DNA from 3 places in the Paraburkholderia sp. J12 genome. Region 3 is predicted to be linked to each of the others. Evidence: predicted binding sites of a transcription regulator. Region 3 holds the regulator's gene; each other region holds the start of a gene.
What was found. Region 3 encodes HrcA, which represses chaperone genes, less so after heat shock. Its sites were predicted from a motif close to TTAGCACTCNNNNNNNNNGAGTGCTAA; they were not measured.

Region 1: the regulator HrcA is predicted to act here: its motif matches at 2,167-2,193, upstream of U5760_RS00840 (co-chaperone GroES).
Region 2: the regulator HrcA is predicted to act here: its motif matches at 2,919-2,945, upstream of rpoH (RNA polymerase sigma factor RpoH).

The regions. Positions count from the first base shown of each region.
Region 1 covers NZ_CAJMZC010000001.1:180,434-187,404, reverse strand. Annotated here, with positions in the region: gene groL (chaperonin GroEL) at 177-1,811, opposite strand; gene U5760_RS00840 (co-chaperone GroES) at 1,842-2,132, opposite strand; gene U5760_RS00835 (GntR family transcriptional regulator) at 2,387-3,169, shown strand; gene U5760_RS00830 (fumarate reductase/succinate dehydrogenase flavoprotein subunit) at 3,166-4,923, shown strand; gene U5760_RS00825 (ferredoxin family protein) at 4,956-5,201, shown strand; gene U5760_RS00820 (HEAT repeat domain-containing protein) at 5,219-6,241, shown strand; gene U5760_RS00815 (DUF971 domain-containing protein) at 6,238-6,522, shown strand; gene U5760_RS00810 (family 2A encapsulin nanocompartment cargo protein cysteine desulfurase) at 6,574-6,971, opposite strand, start outside.
Region 2 covers NZ_CAJMZC010000002.1:232,698-239,668, forward strand. Annotated here, with positions in the region: gene U5760_RS05985 (hypothetical protein) at 1-201, shown strand, start outside; gene leuA (2-isopropylmalate synthase) at 191-1,837, shown strand; gene U5760_RS05995 (nuclear transport factor 2 family protein) at 2,028-2,411, opposite strand; gene rpoH (RNA polymerase sigma factor RpoH) at 3,012-3,941, shown strand; gene cydP (cytochrome oxidase putative small subunit CydP) at 4,341-4,655, shown strand; gene U5760_RS06010 (cytochrome ubiquinol oxidase subunit I) at 4,645-6,234, shown strand; gene cydB (cytochrome d ubiquinol oxidase subunit II) at 6,265-6,971, shown strand, end outside.
Region 3 covers NZ_CAJMZC010000002.1:19,794-26,764, reverse strand. Annotated here, with positions in the region: gene recN (DNA repair protein RecN) at 1-986, opposite strand, end outside; gene U5760_RS05055 (NAD kinase) at 1,073-1,984, opposite strand; gene hrcA (heat-inducible transcriptional repressor HrcA) at 2,256-3,275, shown strand; gene hemH (ferrochelatase) at 3,449-4,516, shown strand; gene U5760_RS05040 (RNA-binding S4 domain-containing protein) at 4,550-4,957, shown strand; gene U5760_RS05035 (hypothetical protein) at 4,929-5,090, opposite strand; gene grpE (nucleotide exchange factor GrpE) at 5,470-6,066, shown strand; gene dnaK (molecular chaperone DnaK) at 6,299-6,971, shown strand, end outside.

The DNA.
Region 1 (6,971 bases), on a different contig from region 3:
GGAAATCAAGGCGGTAAGGCCGCGCACACGGCCAGAGACGGCGAAGCGGCGTCGTAACGTGCCGTAACCAAAATGCCCGCCGCACCTCTTCCGAGGCGCGGCGGGCACCCATGGCCCGAGGGACCGTTTCAGTTTCAGGATCGAAGCGGATCGAAGAGCGGCGCTTCAGCCCCGCCTCAGAACCCCAACTCCGCTCCGCCCGGGCCACCGGCCGGCACCGCGGGCGCGGCGGCCTTCGGCGATTCGTGCACGGTCGCGTCGGTCGTCAGCAGAAGCCCGGCAACCGAAGCCGCGTTCTGCAGCGCCGTGCGCGTGACCTTGGTTGGGTCGAGCACACCCGATTCGACCAGATCGCCGTATTCGCCGGTCGCCGCGTTATAGCCGAAGTTGCCCGAGCCCTCCGCCACCTTCGCCACCACCACGCTCGCTTCTTCGCCCGCGTTCGCGACGATCTGGCGCAGCGGCTCTTCCAGCGCGCGCAGCACGATCTTGATGCCGGCGTCCTGATCGGCGTTTTTGCCCTTCACGTCGCGAATCGCCTGCTTCACGCGGATGAGCGCCACGCCGCCGCCCGCTACGATGCCCTCTTCCACGGCCGCGCGCGTGGCGTGGAGCGCGTCGTCCACGCGGTCCTTCTTCTCTTTCACTTCGATCTCGGTTGCGCCGCCCACCTTGATCACGGCCACGCCGCCGGCCAGCTTCGCCACCCGCTCCTGGAGCTTCTCGCGGTCGTAGTCGGACGTCGCGTCCTCGATCTGCACGCGAATCTGCTTCACGCGAGCCTCGATGCTCGCCTTGTTGCCGGCGCCGTCGATCACGGTGGTGTTTTCCTTGCCCACCTCGACGCGCTTGGCTTGACCCAGTTCGCTCAGCGTGGCCTTCTCCAGCGTCAGGCCGGTTTCCTCGGCAATGACCTGGCCACCCGTGAGGATGGCGATGTCTTCGAGCAGCGCCTTGCGGCGGTCGCCGAAGCCCGGCGCTTTCACGGCGACGGTCTTGAGGATGCCGCGAATGTTGTTGACGACGAGCGTAGCGAGCGCTTCGCCTTCGACATCCTCGGCGATGATGAGCAGCGGGCGCCCGGCCTTGGCCACCTGCTCGAGCACCGGCAGCAGGTCGCGAATGTTCGACACCTTCTTGTCGTGCAGCAGGATGTACGGGTTGTCGAGCACCGCCACCTGGCGATCCGCGTTGTTCACGAAGTACGGCGAAAGATAGCCGCGATCGAACTGCAGGCCCTCCACCACGTCGAGTTCGTCGGCAAGCGACTTGCCGTCTTCCACCGTGATCACGCCTTCCTTGCCCACGCGATCGATCGCCTCGGCAATGCGCTGGCCAATCGATTCCTCGCCGTTCGCCGAAATCGTCGCGACCTGCGCGATTTCCTTGCTCGTGGTGGTCGGCTTGCTGATCTTCTTGAGCTCCTCCACGGCGGCGAGCACCGCCCGGTCGATGCCGCGCTTGAGGTCGAGCGGGTTCAATCCGGCCGCCACGTACTTCTGCCCTTCCCGCACGATCGCCTGGGCCAGCACCGTGGCGGTGGTCGTGCCGTCGCCGGCCGTGTCGCTCGTCTTCGAGGCGACTTCCTTCACGAGCTGCGCGCCGATGTTCTGCAGCTTGTCGGCCAGTTCGATCTCCTTGGCAACCGAGACGCCGTCCTTGGTCACCACGGGCGCGCCGAAGCTGCGCTCGATCACGACATTGCGGCCCTTGGGCCCGAGCGTGACCTTGACCGCGTCGGCCAGTACGTTCACGCCTTCGATCAGTTTCGCGCGATTTACTTCGCCGAATACGATGTCCTTCGCTGCCATATCGGAATGCTCCTTTAGGCCTTCAAGCCTTTAAACGTTGACGACTGCGACGATGTCTTCTTCGCGCAGCACGAGCAGTTCGGTGTTGTCGACCTTCACGGTCTGGCCGGCGTACTTGCCGAACAGCACACGGTCGCCCACGGCGAGGTCCAGCGCGATGCGCCGGCCCTCGTTGTCGCGCCGGCCCGGGCCGACGGCGAGCACCTCGCCCTGGTCCGGTTTTTCCGCGGCGCTGCCGGGCAGCACGATGCCCGAAGCGGTCTGGGTTTCCTGGTCGAGCCGTTTGACGATCACGCGATCGTGCAAGGGACGAAGACTCATGTACGTTTTCCTCTGCAAAGAATGAACGGGAACGTTGGCACTCGCCGGGAACGAGTGCTGATCGAAGTCCAGTATAAAAATCCCCCGCACGCCGTTCCAATAACGGATACGCACAAGGTTATGAACGATTGCAGGGAAAGCATGCCGCGCCTGCGAGGCAGTCCCGTTCGCGGAAGATCGTTAGCAGAATTCCTTCGTTGGCCGCCCGCGCCCGTGTGTCTAGACTGAGCCCATCTTGTCATAACAAGTCGATCATGCCGGCCTCCAGTCTCGTCGCACTCTCTCCCCAGCCGCTCTACGTGCAGATCAAGGAAACGCTGCGCACGCGCATTCTCGACGGCACCTATGCGCCGCACAGCCAGATGCCTTCCGAACACGAACTGTGCGCGATGTTCGACGTGAGCCGCATCACCGTGCGTCAGGCGCTGGGAGATTTACAGAAGGAAGGACTCCTGTTCAAGCTGCACGGCAAGGGGACCTTCGTTTCGAAGCCGAAAGCGTTCCAGAACGTAACGTCGCTGCAGGGGTTCGCGGAGGCGATGTCGTCGATGGGCTACGAAATCGCCAACCAGTTGCGGCACTTCCGCATGGTCAAGGCCAACCGGCATATCGCCAGCAAGCTCGACGTGCCCGAAGGCGCGAGCGTGGCCGAAATCCATCGCGTGCGCCTGCTCAATCGCGAGCCGGTCTCGCTCGAAATCACCTGGGTACCCGAGGTGCTGGGCAAGCGTCTCGCCAATGCGGATCTGGCCACGCGCGACATCTTCCTGATACTCGAAAACGACTGCGGCGTGCCGCTCGGCCACGCCGACGTCTCGATCGACGCGATCCTGGCCGACGACGACATAGTCGATGCCCTGCGCGTGGAAGAAGGCAGCCCGGTGCTGCGCATCGAGCGTACGACACACGATGCGCACGGCGCACCGGTCGACTACGAATACCTGTACTTTCGCGGCGACGCGTTCCAGTACCGCCTGCGCGTGGACCGCGCGAAGTCGCGCGCTCGCGCGCGCACTCAACCGGGGAGCGCCCGATGAATATCGAAGTACTCGACTACGACATCGTAGTGGTGGGCGGCGGCACGGCCGGCCCGATGGCCGCGATCAAGGCCAAAGAACGCAATCCCGCGCTGAATGTCCTGCTGCTGGAGAAAGCCAACGTCAAGCGCAGCGGCGCGATCTCCATGGGCATGGACGGACTGAACAACGCCGTGATCCCGGGCCACGCCACGCCCGAGCAGTACACGCGCGAGATTACGGTGGCCAACGACGGCATCGTCGATCAGGAGGCGATCTACGCGTATGCCAGCCACAGCTACACGACCATCGAGCAGCTCGACCGCTGGGGCGTGAAGTTCGAAAAGGACGGCAACGGCGACTATGCCGTGAAGAAAGTCCATCACATGGGCGCTTACGTGCTGCCCATGCCCGAAGGCCACGACATCAAGAAGATCCTCTACCGGCAGCTCAAACGCGCGCGCATCGGCATCACTAATCGCGTGGTCACCACGCGTCTGCTCACCGACGCTCAGGGTGCCGTGTGCGGCGTGCTCGGCTTCGATTGCCGCACGGCGCAGTTCGTGGTGGTGCGCGCCAAGGCAGTGATTCTGTGCTGCGGCGCGGCCGGACGGCTGGGCCTGCCCGCCTCGGGCTACCTGATGGGCACCTACGAGAACCCGACGAACGCCGGAGACGGTTACGCAATGGCGTATCACGCGGGTGCGGCCCTCGCCAACCTGGAGTGCTTCCAGATCAATCCGCTCATCAAGGACTACAACGGGCCCGCGTGCGCGTACGTCACGGGACCGCTCGGCGGCTATACGGCCAACGGCAAGGGCGAGCGCTTCATCGAATGCGACTACTGGAGCGGGCAGATGATGTGGGAGTTCTACCGCGAGCTGCAAAGCGGCAACGGTCCCGTCTTTCTCAAGCTCGATCATCTCGCCGAGGAAACGATCCAGACCATCGAAGAGATCCTGCACACGAACGAGCGCCCCAGCCGCGGCCGCTTTCATGCGGGACGCGGCACCGACTACCGCACGCGCATGGTCGAGATGCATATTTCCGAAATCGGTTTTTGCAGCGGCCATAGCGCCTCGGGCGTGTATGTGGATGCCCGCGCGCAGACCACGGTCCCGGGGCTGTACGCCGCGGGCGACATGGCCGCCGTGCCGCACAACTACATGCTCGGCGCGTTCACCTACGGCTGGTTCGCAGGCCAGAACGCAGCCGACTATGTCGCGGGCCGCGAGCATGCGCCGCTCGACCCGGCACAGATCCAGGCGGAGCGCGCGCGCATTTACGCGCCGCTCGAACGCGAGCATGGCCTCGCGCCCGCCCAGGTCGAATACAAGCTGCGCCGTATGGTGAACGATTATCTTCAGCCGCCCAAGGTCACGCGCAAGATGGAGATCGGCCTCGAACGGTTCGAAGCGATTGCGGAAGACATCGGCAACATCAAGGCCAGCAACCCGCACGAACTCATGCGCGCGGCGGAAGTGCGCCACATCCGCGATTGCGCGGAAATGGCCGCGCGGGCCTCGCTTTTTCGCACCGAAAGCCGCTGGGGCCTGTATCACCATCGCGTGGACTACCCCGAGCGCGACGATAACCAGTGGTTCTGCCATACACATCTGCGCAAGGACGCGCAGGGCCGCATGACGAGCGAAAAGCGTCCCGTCGAGCCGTATGTCGTGCCGGTTTCGGGCGACGAAATGGGCGCCTACGCCCGCATGCGCATACGCCGCGAGAGCGCCGACGAGCGCGCGCCCGTGCATGAGGCGGCGCACTGAGACCGCACTGAGGCAACCCGGAGAAAAACATCATGTCCTTCACCCCCCACGAAATTTTCCAGCGCAGCAGCGCGCCGGTCACCATCGACGAAGAGCGCTGCATTGCGGATAAAGGCTGCACGGTCTGCGTGGATGTCTGTCCGCTCGACCTGCTGGCCATCGACACGTCGAAGGGCAAGGCCTATATGCAGTTCGACGAATGCTGGTACTGCATGCCCTGCGAACGCGACTGCCCCACGGGCGCGGTCAAGGTCGAGATTCCCTACCTGCTACGCTAGAGCCGGGCCAGCCTGTCATGACCGATATCTCCGTTTCGTTACCTCGTGCCGTTGCCGACGCATCCCGCGACTGGGCCACGGATTTACCCGTTGAGGCGCAAGCCGCGCTAGCTCGCCTCGCCTCCGACGACGCCACCGTGCGCCGTATTGCGGTGATCGACCTGGGCGACCTCGAAGACCCGGCGCTGTTACCCGTGCTGATTGCAGCACTTCGCCACGATCCTTCTGCCGAGGTGCGCCGCGAAGCGGCTGTCGTGCTTGCCGCTTGGGAACAGGACGACGTCGTAGAAGCACTTTGTTCTGCACTGCTAGATGACGACCCATCGGTGCGCGAAGCCGCGGCCGACGCCCTTTCTCAACTCAAGGAAGGTGCGTGCGCGCCGGTGCTGCGGCGATGGGCGACGCGCCCCGAACCGTTCGTGCGCCGCGCGGTACTGCGCGGGCTGCGCGAATTGCGCGACGCGACCGCGCTCGAGCCGGCGCTGCTGGCGCTAGCCGACCCCGACGCCGAGGTGCGGCTCGAAGCCGTTGCCGTGCTCGGCTGGCTCAAGGAGGCCCGCGCGCTCGCCCCGCTCGCCGCGCTGGCCGCGGAAGACCCGCACGCGGACGTACGCCGCGCGGCGACAGGCGCGCTGGGCTTCGCCTCGTCTGACGATACGCAAGTGGTCACAGCGCTGCTGCATGCACTGCGCGACGCCGACTGGCAGGTGCGCGAAGAAGCGGCCACGACGCTCGGCAAACTGCGCGTGCCGCAAGCGAGCGAGGCGCTCGTCGCCGCGCTCGCGGACGACTACTGGCAGGTACGGCTGCGCGCTGCCCGCGCGCTTGGACGTATCGGCAATCGGGCGGCAACCGGCGCGCTGATCGTGCTTCTCACGCACGCGATCAGCAATCTGCGCAAGGAGGCGGCACTCGCGCTGGGCGAACTAGGATCGGCCGATGCGATCGCGCCGTTGCAGGCCGCACTCGAAGATCGCGACCCCGAAGTGCGCAAGGCCGTGCGCATCGCACTGCAACAGTTGGGACACAATACAGCGTGAACGTTCCCGTCGAGATCCAGAACGCGCCGGGCCGGCTGACGCTCGTGTGGCCCGATGGCACGATTCAGCGGCTTGCTCATGCCGATCTGCGGCGCGCCTGCCCGTGCGCCGGTTGCCGACGCTTGCGCCTGACCGACGCGCCGGTGGAGGTGCCGGCGGATGTCGAAGTCAACGCGGTGGCGTCGATGGGCTACGGCGTGCAGTTGGTCTTCAGCGACGGACACGACCGCGGCATCTTCCCCTGGGCATGGTTCGCAGCCTTCACTGCGCCTCAGGCATAAAAAAGCGACCGGCTAGGCCTTGCAGCCGCCGGTCGCTTTCACCCGACCCGTTCAACCGCGCCGTGCCGCGAGTCGCCGAACGATGGCCACCAGCGCATCCACTTCGTCGCAGGTGTTGTAGAACGCCAGCGACGGGCGTACCGTTGCCTCCAGCCCGAAACGGCGCAGGATAGGTTGTGCGCAGTGATGGCCCGAACGCACGGCAATCCCCTCTTCGCTGAGCGCCCGGCCGACTTCCTCGGTCTGATAACCGCGCAGCACGAACGACAGCACACTCGCCTTATCGTCAGCAGTCCCGATTATACGCACACCCGGCACCGGCGCGAGCACGCTCGTCGCGTAGGCGAGCAGATCGTGCTCGTAGCGCGCGATGTTCTCGATTCCGATGCGGTTCACGTAGTCGAGCGCGGCGCCAAGCCCCACCGCGTCGGCGATATTGCCCGTGCCTG
Region 2 (6,971 bases), 210 kb from region 3:
CACGTTGCATGGGCATCGTTCACGTCCTTTTTTGCCGCGCCGGTTACCGCCGCCACCGTGGCCGTCTTCTTCGCATCCGTGGTTTCCGCCCGGACGCCGGAAGTTTCGCGCATCGTGCTTCGTCGCCAGCCCGCCAGCCGCCCGCTGTCGACCGCCATCGCAAACGACACCATGAAGAACGAGGCCCGTCATGTTGCGTAATCCCGCCGAGAAGTACCGCCCCTTTCCCGCCATCCGCCTGAACGGCCGCCGATGGCCCACGCGCACCGTCGAGCGCGCGCCCATCTGGATGAGCACCGATTTGCGCGACGGCAACCAGTCGCTGATCGAGCCGATGAGCATCGAGCAGAAGACCGAATTCTTCGAGATGCTGGTCGCGATCGGTTTCAAGGAAATCGAAGTCGGCTTTCCGTCCGCTTCGCAGACCGACTTCGATTTCGTGCGCAAGCTGATCGAGGAAAAGCGCATTCCCGAGGACGTGACCATCGAAGTGCTCGTGCAGTCGCGCGAAGATCTGATTGCGCGCACGTTCGATGCGCTCGAAGGCGTGCCGCGCGCGATCGTGCACCTCTACAACGCGATCTGCCCGTCGTTCCGCAAGATCGTGTTCGGCCAGTCGAAAGACGAGGTGAAGGCGCTCGCCGTGGACGGCACGCGCATGATCCGCGAACACGCCGATGCGCGTCCGCAGACGCACTGGATCTATCAGTACTCCCCCGAAACCTTCAGCATGACCGAGCTCACGTTCGCGCGCGAAGTGTGCGACGCCGTGGCGCAAACCTGGCGTCCGACGCGCGATCACAAGATGATCGTGAATCTGCCGGCCACGGTCGAAGCGGCGATGCCCAACGTCTACGCCGACCAGATCGAGTGGATGGACCGCAATCTCGCGTACCGCGACAGCATCGTGCTTTCGGTGCACCCGCACAACGATCGCGGCACGGCCGTCGCCGCCGCGGAAATGGCGCTGCTCGCGGGCGCGGACCGCATCGAAGGCTGTCTCTTCGGCAATGGCGAGCGCACCGGCAACGTCGATCTCGTCACGCTCGCGATGAACCTCTACACCCAGGGCATCGATCCGGGCCTCGACTTCTCCGATATCGACGCCGTGCGCCGCATGGTCGAACGCTGCAATCAACTGCCCGTGCATCCGCGCCATCCGTACGCGGGCGACCTCGTCTTCACGGCATTCTCGGGCTCGCACCAGGACGCGATCCGCAAGGGCTTCGCCCAGCAAAAGGCCGACGCGCTCTGGGAAGTGCCGTATCTTCCGATCGATCCCGCCGATCTCGGCCGCAGCTACGACGCCGTGATCCGCGTGAACAGCCAGTCGGGCAAGGGCGGCGCGACCTGGCTGCTCGAGCGCGGCATGGGTTTCACGCCGCCGCGCCGCGTGCAGATCGAATTCAGCCACGCCGTGCAGACGGTCTCGGATGCGTCGGGCGAAGAAGTCACGGGCGATGCGATCTGCGCCCTCTTCGAGCGCGAGTACTTCGAAACCGATGGCCCGGCGATGCATGCCGGCGCAGGCCGCGTGCGCTGGGACGGCCGCGACATCGCGGCGCCCTCGGCCGCCGACGGCCAGGAAGCGCAGGCTCGGGCCGTCGCTGCCGCCATCGCTGCGGCGGCGGGCGTCACGGTGGAAATCACGTCGTTCGAGAGCGCGCGCACGGAGCGCGGCGCCACCGCCGTGTTCGTGGGTTGCCGCGTGGGCGGGCAGGCGATTCGCCACGGCGTGGGCGTGGCCGAAGACGGCGCGCACGCGACGGTCGCCGCGGTCGTGAGCGGGGTGAATCGGGCGGACTGGCCTCGCGTCGATCGGCGCGCCGCGGCCTGAGGTTCGGCCGTCGGTCAGCGAAGCAGTTCAGCAGCGAAGGCAGCGCGGAGCAGAGGCAGGTGCCCTGCGTGAAACCAGAGCAGGCACCAGCTCTGGTCGACAGACAGCGTTGGGCGTCGGCGGCAAAACGGGCCGCCGGCGTTAGCCCGGAGCGTCCAGAAGACGCGCCGGAAGAAGGGGCCTACCGGCCTTATTCGAGCGCACAACGCGTCGCCTGCCATGCAAGCAGGCGCCACTGCCCGTCCTCCTGAGTCTGGATCGCCGTATAGGCGATGGGAAAAAGCAGCGCGCCGTTGTTGGCTTCCATCTCGATCAGCGCACGCCCGGACACCACGCAGGTCTCGCGCCCCACGGGCAGCACGTCCTGGGTCTGGATCTCGATCTGGCGGTAGCGGCGGCGGCCCGCCGTAATGGCGTCGATGAATTGCTGCTTGGTTTCGCGCTTGCCGTTCGTGTGCACGTAGATCACGTTGTCCGACAGCAAAGCGTCCAGCGACGAACCGTCTCCGTCCACCATCGCCCGGAAACGTTCGCGCTCCAGCCCGCGAATCGCATCGATCACTTTCGCCGCCATCGCCCTTGCCCCTTGCGCGCCCGTCCCGCCGTTGGCCGCAGACCGACGCTGAAGATGTACCGCACGCGCTTCGCTGAAATTTATACCAGGTTTCGTCGCGTGGATACTTGCAATCAAAAGGCCGCGCGATTCAGCACGCATAGCGCAATGGCCGTCAATCCGTCCCTTTGCACTCGCCGGGATCGACTCGACGCCAAGAGATAGGCGCGCCCGATCGACGCAGGAAAGCACTTTCGACGGCCGCCCCGGTCATATGCTCAATGACTCGTTCGTCCAGCGCGTCCAGCGATATCCGGCGTTTCCAGGCACTGTGGCAAAACAGGCCGTCCCCTGGTTATCTCCCCTCTCCCCGTCCCATCCGGATCTAGAGGGTTTACTCGCCAACCTCGACCGCGGCACGCCCTCACCGGCTGTCAGCCCCATCCTGTCGGGCTTCCAGCGAAATCTATCGAAACAACTATTTCGATAGCAGCAGCGGAACCTTGAAGCCCCTACAGACTCCAAGTATTAGCACTCGGTGGAGCAGAGTGCTAACATCCACCGTGGAGTCGCAGTCCGACTTTTGCAAGATATAGAGGAGTTCACTACGTGAGCAACGCAATGGCAATGACCCTTCCTGGTACGCTGAGCCCGACGCCGGCCAAGGCGGCGGGGGCAGGCATGCTGGCGCTCGCGAACCAGTCCATGTTGCCCGGCCAGCTGGGCAATATCGACGCGTACATTCAGGCCGTCAACCGGATCCCCATGTTGACGCCTCAAGAGGAGCGCCAGTTCGCGACCGAGTTCCGCGAACAAAACAACCTCGAGTCCGCCCGTCGCCTCGTGCTGTCGCACCTGCGCCTCGTGGTTTCGATCGCCCGTAACTACCTCGGCTATGGCCTGCCGCACGCCGACCTGATCCAGGAAGGCAACATCGGCCTGATGAAGGCCGTGAAGCGCTTCGACCCGGAGCAGAACGTGCGGCTCGTGTCGTACGCCATGCACTGGATCAAGGCCGAGATCCACGAATACATCCTGCGCAACTGGCGCATGGTGAAGGTCGCCACGACCAAGGCGCAGCGCAAGCTGTTCTTCAACCTGCGCAGCCACAAGCAGGGCCTGCAGTCGTTCACGCCCGAGGAAATCGACGGTCTCGCGCAGGAACTGAACGTCAAGCGCGAAGAAGTCGTGGAGATGGAAACGCGCCTGTCCGGCGCTGACATCGCCCTCGAAGGCCAGACCGACGACGGCGAAGAGTCGTTCGCGCCCATCGCCTGGCTGGCCGATTCGCATAGCGAGCCGACCGCCGTGCTGGCCGCGCGCCAGCGCGACCGCCTGCAGTCGGACGGTATCGCGAGCGCGCTGGAAGCGCTCGACGCGCGCAGCCGCCGCATCATCGAGGCGCGCTGGCTGAACGTGGCCGACGACGGTTCGGGCGGTTCGACCCTGCACGAACTGGCCGACGAATTCGGCGTCTCGGCCGAGCGTATCCGTCAGATCGAAGCGAGCGCGATGAAGAAAATGCGCACGGCATTGGCCGATTACAGCTAGGCAACCCGGTATCTCGCCGGCCAGTCCGCGCCGGTCTGTCAGACGCTGACATAGCCCCGCCCTCTCACGGCGGGGCTTTTTCTTTTTGGGCCTTGCAGTGGCCCGGCCCGTGACCGCCCCGGTAGTCACCCTCATCTCATGTTCCCCGATTTTTCCCTAAGATAAATGCGCAGCCTGATGCGGCACGCATTCCAATGCGCCCCCAATTTATTGACTTGAGACAAATTAAGTCGCAATACTGATTAGACGGGCCTGCGTTCGCGACGGGATGTCGCGGGCGGACTGTCGCATGCCCGGGACCTCAATCTTAAAATTCTTCGTACACACGATGTGCCAGGCGCCGGGCGGCCAGCAGGCCCGGTCGGGAAACGAGTTTTAAGGGCAGTCAACCGATCCACCATGATCTCGACATCCGATCATCCTCCCCGGCCTCGCCTCGCGCTCCACGCGCGATTCCTGCGCTGGGCACGCGGCCCGACCTTCGCACGCGACATCGTCTTCGTTCTCGCCTTCAAGCTCGTGTTGCTGATGGCGCTCAAATACGCATTCTTCAATCATCCGCAGGCGGAAAACATGAACATGCCGCCCGCCGATGTTGCTCGCGCCATTCTTTCGGTGTCCGTGCCAACCGCGCCCTCCGTACCATCGGTGCAATCGGTGCCATCGATGCAATCGGCGACGAACCCGACCCAAGGGGACCCTCATGCCCATTAGCGAAACCGTCGATCTCTCGCGGCTGCAGTTCGCGATCACCGCGCTCTATCACTTCCTGTTCGTGCCGCTCACGCTCGGCCTCTCGTGGCTGCTCGTCATCATGGAGTCCGTCTATGTCATGACCGGCAAGCAGATCTACAAGGACATGACGCAGTTCTGGGGCAAGCTCTTCGCGATCAACTTCGTGATGGGCGTCACCACCGGCCTCACCATGGAGTTCCAGTTCGGCACCAACTGGTCGTACTACTCGCACTACGTGGGCGACATCTTCGGCGTGCCGCTCGCCGTGGAAGGGCTCGCCGCGTTCTTCCTCGAGTCGACCTTCGTCGGTCTCTTCTTCTTCGGCTGGGACCGGCTCTCGAAGGGCCAGCACCTCATCACCACGTTCTTCGTGGCGCTCGGCTCGAACCTCTCCGCGCTCTGGATTCTGGTGGCCAACGGCTGGATGCAGAACCCCGTGGGCGCCGAGTTCAACTACGAAACCATGCGCATGGAGCTCACCAGCCTCTTCCAGGTGATCTTCAATCCGGTGGCGCAGGTGAAGTTCGTGCACACCGTCTCGGCCGGTTACGTGACCGCGTCGATGTTCGTGCTCGGCATCTCGTCGTGGTATCTGATCCGCCGCCGCGACGTCGATTTCGCGCTGCGCTCGTTCGCCATCGCCGCGGGCTTCGGCCTCGCCTCGACGCTGTGCGTGCTGGTGCTCGGCGACGAGTCGGGCTACACCACGGGCGAAGTGCAGCAGGTCAAGCTCGCCGCCATCGAAGCCGAGTGGGATACCGCCCCCGCGCCCGCGCCGTTCACGTTGTTCGGCATGCCGAACCAGAAGGAAGAGCGCACCGACTACGCGATCCGGATTCCTTACCTGATGGGCATCATCGCGACGCGCTCGATCGACGAGCCCGTGATCGGCCTGAAGGATCACATTGGCCGCGCCGAGGTGCGCATCCGCAACGGCATGCTCGCGTATGCCGCGCTGCAGAAGATGAAGGAAGGCAGCGCCGATACCGAAACGCGCGACGTGTTCGACGCGCACAAGGCCGACCTCGGCTACGGCCTGCTCGTGAAGCAGTTCGCGCCGAACGTGGTGGATGCGACGCCCGACCAGATCGAAGCCGCCGCGAAGAGCTCGATTCCGCCCGTCGCGCCGGTGTTCTGGTCGTTCCGCCTGATGGTGGGCCTCGGCATCCTGTTCCTGCTGACCTTCGTGCTGGCGTTCTGGTTCTGCGCCCAGCGCTCGCTGCTCAAGCCGAGCCGCGCGTGGTTCCTGCGCTGGGCCGTGTGGGCGATCCCGCTGCCGTGGATCGCCGCCGAATTCGGCTGGATCGTCGCCGAGGTGGGCCGCCAGCCGTGGACCATCGCCGAAGTGCTGCCCACGCATCTTTCCGCGTCGAGCCTCGCGCCCGGCGACGTGATGCTGAGCATCGCCGGCTTCGTGGTGTTCTACACGGCGCTCTTCATCATCGAGATCACGCTGATGTTCAAGTACGCGCGACTCGGCCCGTCGGCGCTGCACACGGGACGCTACTTCCACGAACAGGGCACCGCCCCGGCAGCCGGCAGCGGCAGCGCCGCCTGACGCCCCGCCCCACGCAAGGAACCGACAACCATGGACTACGCAACCCTCAAGCTCATCTGGTGGGTGCTGATCGGAGTGCTCCTGATCGGCTTCTCGCTCACCGACGGCTTCGACATGGGCGCCGCCGTACTGCTGCCCTTCATCGGCAAGACCGATGCGGAGCGGCGCATCGTCATCAACACGGTCGGCGCGACGTGGGAAGGCAACCAGGTCTGGCTCATCACCGCGGGCGGCGCGATGTTCGCCGCCTGGCCGCTCGTGTATGCCGCCTCGTTCTCGGGCTTTTACTTCGCGATGCTGCTGGTGCTCTTCGCGCTTTTCTTCCGCCCGGTGGGCTTCGACTACCGCGGCAAGCGCGACAACCCGAAGTGGCGCAGCGCGTGGGACTGGGCGCTGTTCATCGGCGGCTTCGTGCCGGCGCTCGTGTTCGGCGTGGCCTTCGGCAACCTGCTCGAAGGCGTGCCGTTCGCCTACGACACCGACCTGCGCGTGACCTACCACGGCAGCTTCTGGGCACTCCTCAATCCATTCGCGCTCATCTGCGGACTCGTGAGCCTCACGATGCTCACCGCGCACGGCGCCGCCTTCGTGAAGCTCAAGAGCGACGGCGTGGTTGCCGCCCGCGCGAGCAAGGCGCTGCGGATCACCTCGCTCCTCGCGGTCGTGCTCTTCGTGCTGGCGGGCGCGATCGTCGCGACGCTGATCGGCGGCTACACCATCACGTCGGCGCCCCCGCT
Region 3 (6,971 bases):
CGCGCCGCGTGTTCTTCGGGCAGCGTTTCCGCCTTCAGACGGAATTTGCGTGCCGCCGAATGCAGTGCGTCCAGGCGCTTTTCGACCTGCGCGAGACGCTCGGGATCGAGTTCGAGCCGCTGCGCATAGTGCGACAGCGAATACGCGGCCTCTTGCAGCTGAATCGCGGCGGGTTCGAGCGCGGCGAGCGCGTCGCCGAGCGCGGGATCGATTTCCGCGAGGTCGCGCAGTTTCGAGACGACGCCGTTCAGGTGCGAGATCATCGCCTCGTCGGATTCGGAGAGCGCGGCGAGCGCAGCCTGCACGCCTTCGATCAGGTTGGCCGAATGCGAGAGCCGGTTGTGCTCCGCGTTGATCTCTTCCCATTCGCCCGGCTGCGGCGCGAGCTTGTCGAGCTCGGCGAGCTGCCACGCGAGGCGCTCGCGCTCGAGCTGCAGCTCGCGATCGCGCGACTGGGCGGTTTCCACCGCCTGGCGGGCGTCGCGCGTGAGGCGCCAGGCGCGCGTGGTCGCGGCGGCGAGTTCGGTGAGGCCCGCGTGGGTGTCGAACAGTTCGCGCTGGGCGTCGGGCCGCATCAGCAACTGGTGCGCGTGCTGGCCGTGGATATCGACCAGCATTTCGCCCACTTCGCGCAACTGCGCGAGCGTGGCCGGCGTGCCGTTGATGAACGCCCGCGAGCGGCCGCCGCTGTCCACCACGCGGCGCAGCATCGCGGTGCTCTCCCCGTCGGGGCTGGCGAGGGCCTGCTCGTCGAGCCAGGCGAGGACGTGGGGCGGAACGTCGAATTCGGCGGTGATGTCGGCGCGCGCCGCGCCGGTGCGCACCACGCCTGCATCGGCGCGGGCGCCGAGCGTGAGCGCGAGCGCGTCGATCAGGATGGACTTGCCCGCGCCGGTTTCGCCGGAGAAGACGGAAAAGCCGTTGTCGAATTCGAGGTCGAGCGCCGCGACGATCACGAAGTCGCGAATCGAGAGATGGCGGAGCATGGGTGCGGGAGTCGGGCTGCTGGCGGTTGGCGTGGAGGCGGGGCGCTGGATACGGGGCACAGGGCGTGGCGGGCGCGCTCGCCTGGTCAGTCTTCGGGGTCGCCCTGCAGCGACGGGTGTTCGTTCCAGTGCAGCTTCTTGCGCAGCGTAGCGTAGTAGCTGTAGCCCACCGGATGCAGGAAGGGCACCGTGTGGCGCGAGCGGCGCACCTCGATCACGTCGCCGAGTTCGAGCGAGGTGAACGACTGCATGTCGAAGTTCACGTTGACGTCGCGGCCCGCGACGATCTGGATGCTGACCTTGCAATCGTCGGGCAGCACGATCGGGCGGTTCGAGAGCGCGTGCGGTGCGATCGGCACGAGCACGATGCCCTGCAACTGCGGATGCAGGATCGGCCCCTGTGAAGAGAGCGCGTACGCGGTGGAGCCGGTGGGCGTCGCGACGATCAGGCCGTCCGAGCGCTGGTTGTACATGAAGCGGCCGTCCACGTTCACGCGCAGCTCCGGCATGCCCGAGAAGCCGCTGCGGTTCACCACCACGTCGTTGAACGCGAGTGCGTGGTAGATCGGGTCGCCGTCGCGCGTGATGCGCGACTCCAGCAGCGTGCGTTCTTCGCGCTCGAACGAGCCCGCGAGTAACTGCGGCACGACTTCCTGCATGTCCGAGAACGGAATGTCGGTGATGAAGCCGAGCCGGCCGTGGTTGATGCCGATGAGCGGAGTGCGGTAGGGCGCGAGCTGGCGTCCGATGCCGAGCATCGTGCCGTCGCCGCCCAGCACCACGGCCACGTCCGCGCGCGCGCCGATCTCGGCGGCCTGCAGCGCGGGGTAGCCGGCGGCGCCGATCTCCTGGGCCGTCTGCGCCTCGAACACCACGTCGAAGCCGAGCTTCGAAATGGTCTGGGCGAGCGACATCAGCGGCTCGCCGATGCCTTGCGTGTTGCTGCGCCCGACAAGCGCGACAGTCTTGAACTGGCTCTGGATCTTGTGGATTTGCATGCCGGCATTACACCATAGTCAGGTCGCGAAAAGAACCTGGCGCCTGCCGCTGCGGCCTCTGGCGTGCGGGGCCGCCCGGGAGCGGCGGCGCCTCGCGCATTTGCCGATAAAATCGGTGACGCGGTGATGACAGCGGGGGTGATGACAGCGCCCCGGATTGCCACCCCCGACGACCTCCGGCCGCTCCCGCCGCCCGCGAGCACCGCCGCAGGCCGCCGATGGCCCGGGGCGCACTCGCGGCCGGCCCGCCATTAGGCTAGAATTTTCAGTCATGCTAGATCCCCGCGCACAAACCCTCCTCAAAACGCTGATCGAGCGCTACATCGCCGAAGGTCAGCCGGTCGGCTCGCGCACGCTGTCGCGCTATTCCGGCCTGGAGCTGAGCCCGGCGACGATCCGCAACGTCATGTCGGACCTGGAGGAGCTGGGGCTCGTGTCCAGCCCGCACACCTCGGCGGGGCGCGTGCCCACCCCGCGCGGCTACCGTCTTTTCGTCGACACGATGCTGACCGTCGAGCCCTCCGCCGACGAGGACGCGGTGACCCGTGCCGTCAAGACCACGCTGCGCCCGGGCGAGACGCAAAAGGTGGTGGCGGCCGCGGCGAGCGTGCTGTCCAATCTTTCGCAGTTCGCGGGCGTGGTGCTGACGCCGCGCCGCAGCCACGTGTTCAAGCAGATCGAGTTCATGCGCCTGTCGGACAAGCGCATCCTGCTCATCATCGTGACGCCCGAAGGCGACGTGCAGAACCGCATCATGGCGACGCAGCGCGACTTTTCTCCGTCCGAGCTGATCGAAGCCTCGAATTACATCAACGCGCATTTCGCGGGCCTCTCGTTCGACGAAGTGCGCCAGCGCCTGCGCGAGGAAATCGATGCGCTGCGCGGCGACATGACCACGCTCATGCACGCCGCGGTCACGGCCAGCACCGACGAAGCCGATACCGGCGAGACCGTGCTGATTTCGGGCGAGCGCAATCTGCTCGAAGTGGCCGATCTGTCGTCGGACATGGCGCGGCTGCGCAAGCTCTTCGACGTGTTCGACCAGAAGACGAGCCTCCTGCAACTGCTCGACGTCTCGAGCCACGCGCAGGGCGTGCAGATCTTCATAGGCGGCGAATCGAATCTCGTGCCGATCGAGGAAATGAGCGTCGTGACCGCGCCGTACGAGGTGAACGGCAAGATCGTAGGCACACTGGGCGTGATCGGCCCGACCCGCATGGCGTACAACCGCGTGATTCCCATTGTGGACATCACCGCGCGCCTCCTTTCGCTCACGCTCAGCCAGAACTGATCGCGCCTCCATCATCGGGCAAGCGCGTGCGGCGCGCCATTGGCCAGATGGCCAGTCGCGGGGTCAGCTGCGTGGTCAGCCGAACGGCCAGGTGGGCAGACACCCCCCGCCCGCTATAATGATTCCCTTGTGCAACCGTTGCTGCGCGTGAAGCGCGGCGCCACTGATCGCCTATGCGTTTCGATCTGGAGCGGCCCCTTCAGTCTGCCGTCGCGCATCGCGTCGCGGTGCTGCTGATCAATCTCGGCACGCCGGACGCGCCTACGCCGCGCGCGGTGCGCCGCTATCTGGCGCAGTTTCTCTCGGACCCGCGCGTGGTGGAGATCCCCGCAGCCATCTGGCAGGTGATCCTGCGCGCGCTGATCCTGCCGCTGCGCGGGCGCTCCTCGGCAAAGAAGTACGCGGCCGTCTGGACGCCCGAAGGCTCGCCGCTGCGCGTCCATACGCAGAAGCAGGCCGATGCGCTGCGCCATCTGCTGCACGCGAACGACTACGCCGTGATCGTCGATTACGCCATGCGCTACGGCACGCCGGATATCCCCGCGATGCTCACCCAGCTCAAGCTGGCGGGCGCGGAGCGCGTCCTGCTCGTGCCCATGTATCCGCAGTACTCGGCCTCCACCACGGCCACGGCGTTCGACGCCGCGTTCGCCGCGCTCGGCCGCATGCGCAACCAGCCGGAAGTGCGCACGGTGCGTGCGTACCACGACCATCCGGCCTATATCTCGGCGCTCGCGGCGCAGGTCCAGCATTACTGGCAGGCGCACGGCCGGCCCGATTTCGCGGCGGGCGACCGCCTCGTTTTGAGCTTTCACGGCGTGCCGAGCCGCACGCTCGACCTGGGCGACCCTTATCACGACCAGTGCCAGCAGACCGCCTCGCTCCTCATGCACGCGCTCGAACTCAGCCCGGTGGAGTGCCGCGTGACGTTCCAGTCGCGCTTTGGCCGTGCGCAGTGGCTTCAGCCCTACACCGCGCCCACCCTGCGCGAGCTTGGGCAAGGCGGTGTGCGGCGCGCCGACGTGTTTTGTCCCGGATTCACGGCGGATTGCCTCGAAACGATCGAGGAAATCGGCATGGAGGTGCGCGATGAATTCGTGCACGGCGGCGGCAAGGAGTTTCACCGCATCCCGTGCCTGAATGCCTCGCCGGCGTGGATTGCGGCGCTTGGCGAAATCGTGGCGCAGAACCTGCAGGGCTGGCCGGTGCAGGCGAGCGTGCCGGCGGGCGCGCTTGCCTGAGCCGCGTACCGGCCGCGAATCATCCTCCGACCCATGAACTACAAGATCTCGACCGACCCGTCCGCGCGCCTGCGCATCGACAAGTGGCTCTGGGCCGCGCGCTTTTTCAAGACCCGTTCGCTCGCCTCGGACGCCGTTGGCAAGGGCCACGTGCGCATCGGCGGCGAGTCGGTCAAGGCTTCGAAGGACGTGCGGGTGGGCGACCTCGTCGAAATCGAGATCGATCATGTGCTCTGGGAAGTGGAAGTGCTGGGGCTCTGCGACGTGCGCGGCCCGGCCAGCATTGCGCAGACGCTCTATGCGGAAACAGAGCAGGGGCGCGCGCGACGCACGGCGGAACAGGAGCGGCGGCGTCTCTTTCGCGAGCCTGCCGCCGTGCTGCACGGGCGGCCGACCAAGCGCGATCGCCGCACTATCGACAAACTTGGGCGTGAGGATTGAAGAGCGCTTCCATGGTGGCATGAATGCCGCCATATTCCGTCGTGTTGTCGTTGACGGCGCCCGACATGCAGATGGTGGTGGTTCCCGCAATGAGTACCAGCGCGACCACCGATATTGCAAAGGTCAGTTTCACGGTACTCCCCCAGGGAAATTGCACGGCGAAAACGGCCAGCTCGGTGTAGTGCGGGTACGGCGCGCGGGTAGTGAGCCGGTTGTCAAGCAGCTGTAAGGGTTAACGCGCGCTGAGCAGCACTTATTCCTGAGTGTAGGTCAGTGGCGTGCCGCACTCAATTTCATTTTTGCGGCGCCGCAGTAATGGTTGTAACCGGTGGTTTCCCAAGCTGCCGGGCTGTTAAAAAAGCCGCGGGAAGCCCTTGAATTCGGCGATCCGGCGCCCATGTGCAATGCCGATGCGCAAAGCGGGTGTCGCGCCGGAGCAACGGTGCGCGGATGGCCGGGCGAGTCGCCCGGCGCTTTGCTCCCTTTTTGATTATCCAACCACGTTCAGCGACATGGAAAACACGCAAGAGAACCCGACGAGCCAGAACCCCACGCCGGCGGACGAAACGTCGCAAACCGGCACGGCGGGCGCCCCGGGCGCGCAGCCCGAAGCGGCGGCCGAAGCCGCTGCTCAGGCGGGTCAGGCGGCCCCGGCTGGCGCCGACGCGGCGCTCGCCGAAGCGCAGGCGAAGATCGCCGAGTTGCAGGACGCGTTCGTCCGCGCGAAGGCGGAGACCGAGAACGTGCGCCGCCGTGGCCAGGAAGACGTCCAGAAGGCCCACAAGTTCGCCATCGAAACGTTCGCCGAGCATCTGCTGCCGGTCGTGGACAGCCTCGAGGCGGCCGTCACGCACGGCTCGGACGACCTGGCGAAGGTGCGCGAGGGCGTCGAGCTCACGCTCCGGCAACTCACCGGCGCACTGGAGAAGGGCAAGGTGCTGGCCGTCAACCCGGTCGGCGAGAAGTTCGACCCGCATCGCCACCAGGCCATTTCGATGGTGCCTTCGGAGCAGGAGCCGAACACCGTCGTCGCCGTGCTGCAAAAGGGCTATGTGATTGCCGACCGCGTGCTGCGTCCGGCGCTCGTCACGGTGTCCCAGCCGAAGTAAGCCAAAGCGAAAGCGGGATGAAAGTGCGCGCCGTATCGGCTGTGTCAAATGGGCTGGCGGCGCGAGTGATTGAAAAAAATTAATGACCGGATAGCCCCCGGGGTCTTGAAAACCTCGCAATGGCACTTATTTGGGCAGCAGTTCCGGATTGAAGCGGATGGCCCGCGTGACAAGGCGAACGCCTCGCGCGAGCGGCGGTCCGCACAGCGACCAAAAATTGGAGATTGACTAAATGGGCAAAATCATTGGTATCGACCTCGGCACCACGAATTCGTGCGTGGCGCTGATGGAAGGCAATCAGGTGAAGGTGATCGAGAATTCCGAAGGCGCCCGCACGACGCCGTCGATCATCGCCTACATGGACGACAACGAAGTGCTGGTCGGCGCGCCGGCCAAGCGCCAGTCGGTCACGAACCCGCGCAACACGCTGTACGCGGTCAAGCGCCTGATCGGCCGCCGCTTCGAAGAGAAGGAAGTGCAGAAGGACATCGGTCTGATGCCCTACAAGATCGTCAAGCACGACAACGGCGACGCATGGGTCGAGGCGCACGGCCAGAACCTTGCGCCTTCGCAGGTTTCCGCTGAAGTGCTGCGCAAGATGAAGAAGACCGCTGAAGACTACCTCGGCGAGCCGGTCACCGAAGCCGTGATCACGGTTCCCGCGTACTTCAACGACAGCCAGCGTCAGGCCACCAAGGACGCCGGCCGCATCGCCGGTCTGGAAGTGCGGCGCATCATCAACGAGCCGACCGCAGCCGCACTGGCGTTCGGTCTGGACAAGGCCGAAAAGGGCGACCGCAAGATCGCCGTGTTCGACCTGGGCGGCGGCACGTTCGACATTTCGATCATCGAAATCGCGGACGTGGACGGCGAAATGCAGTTCGAAGTGCTCTCGACCAACGGCG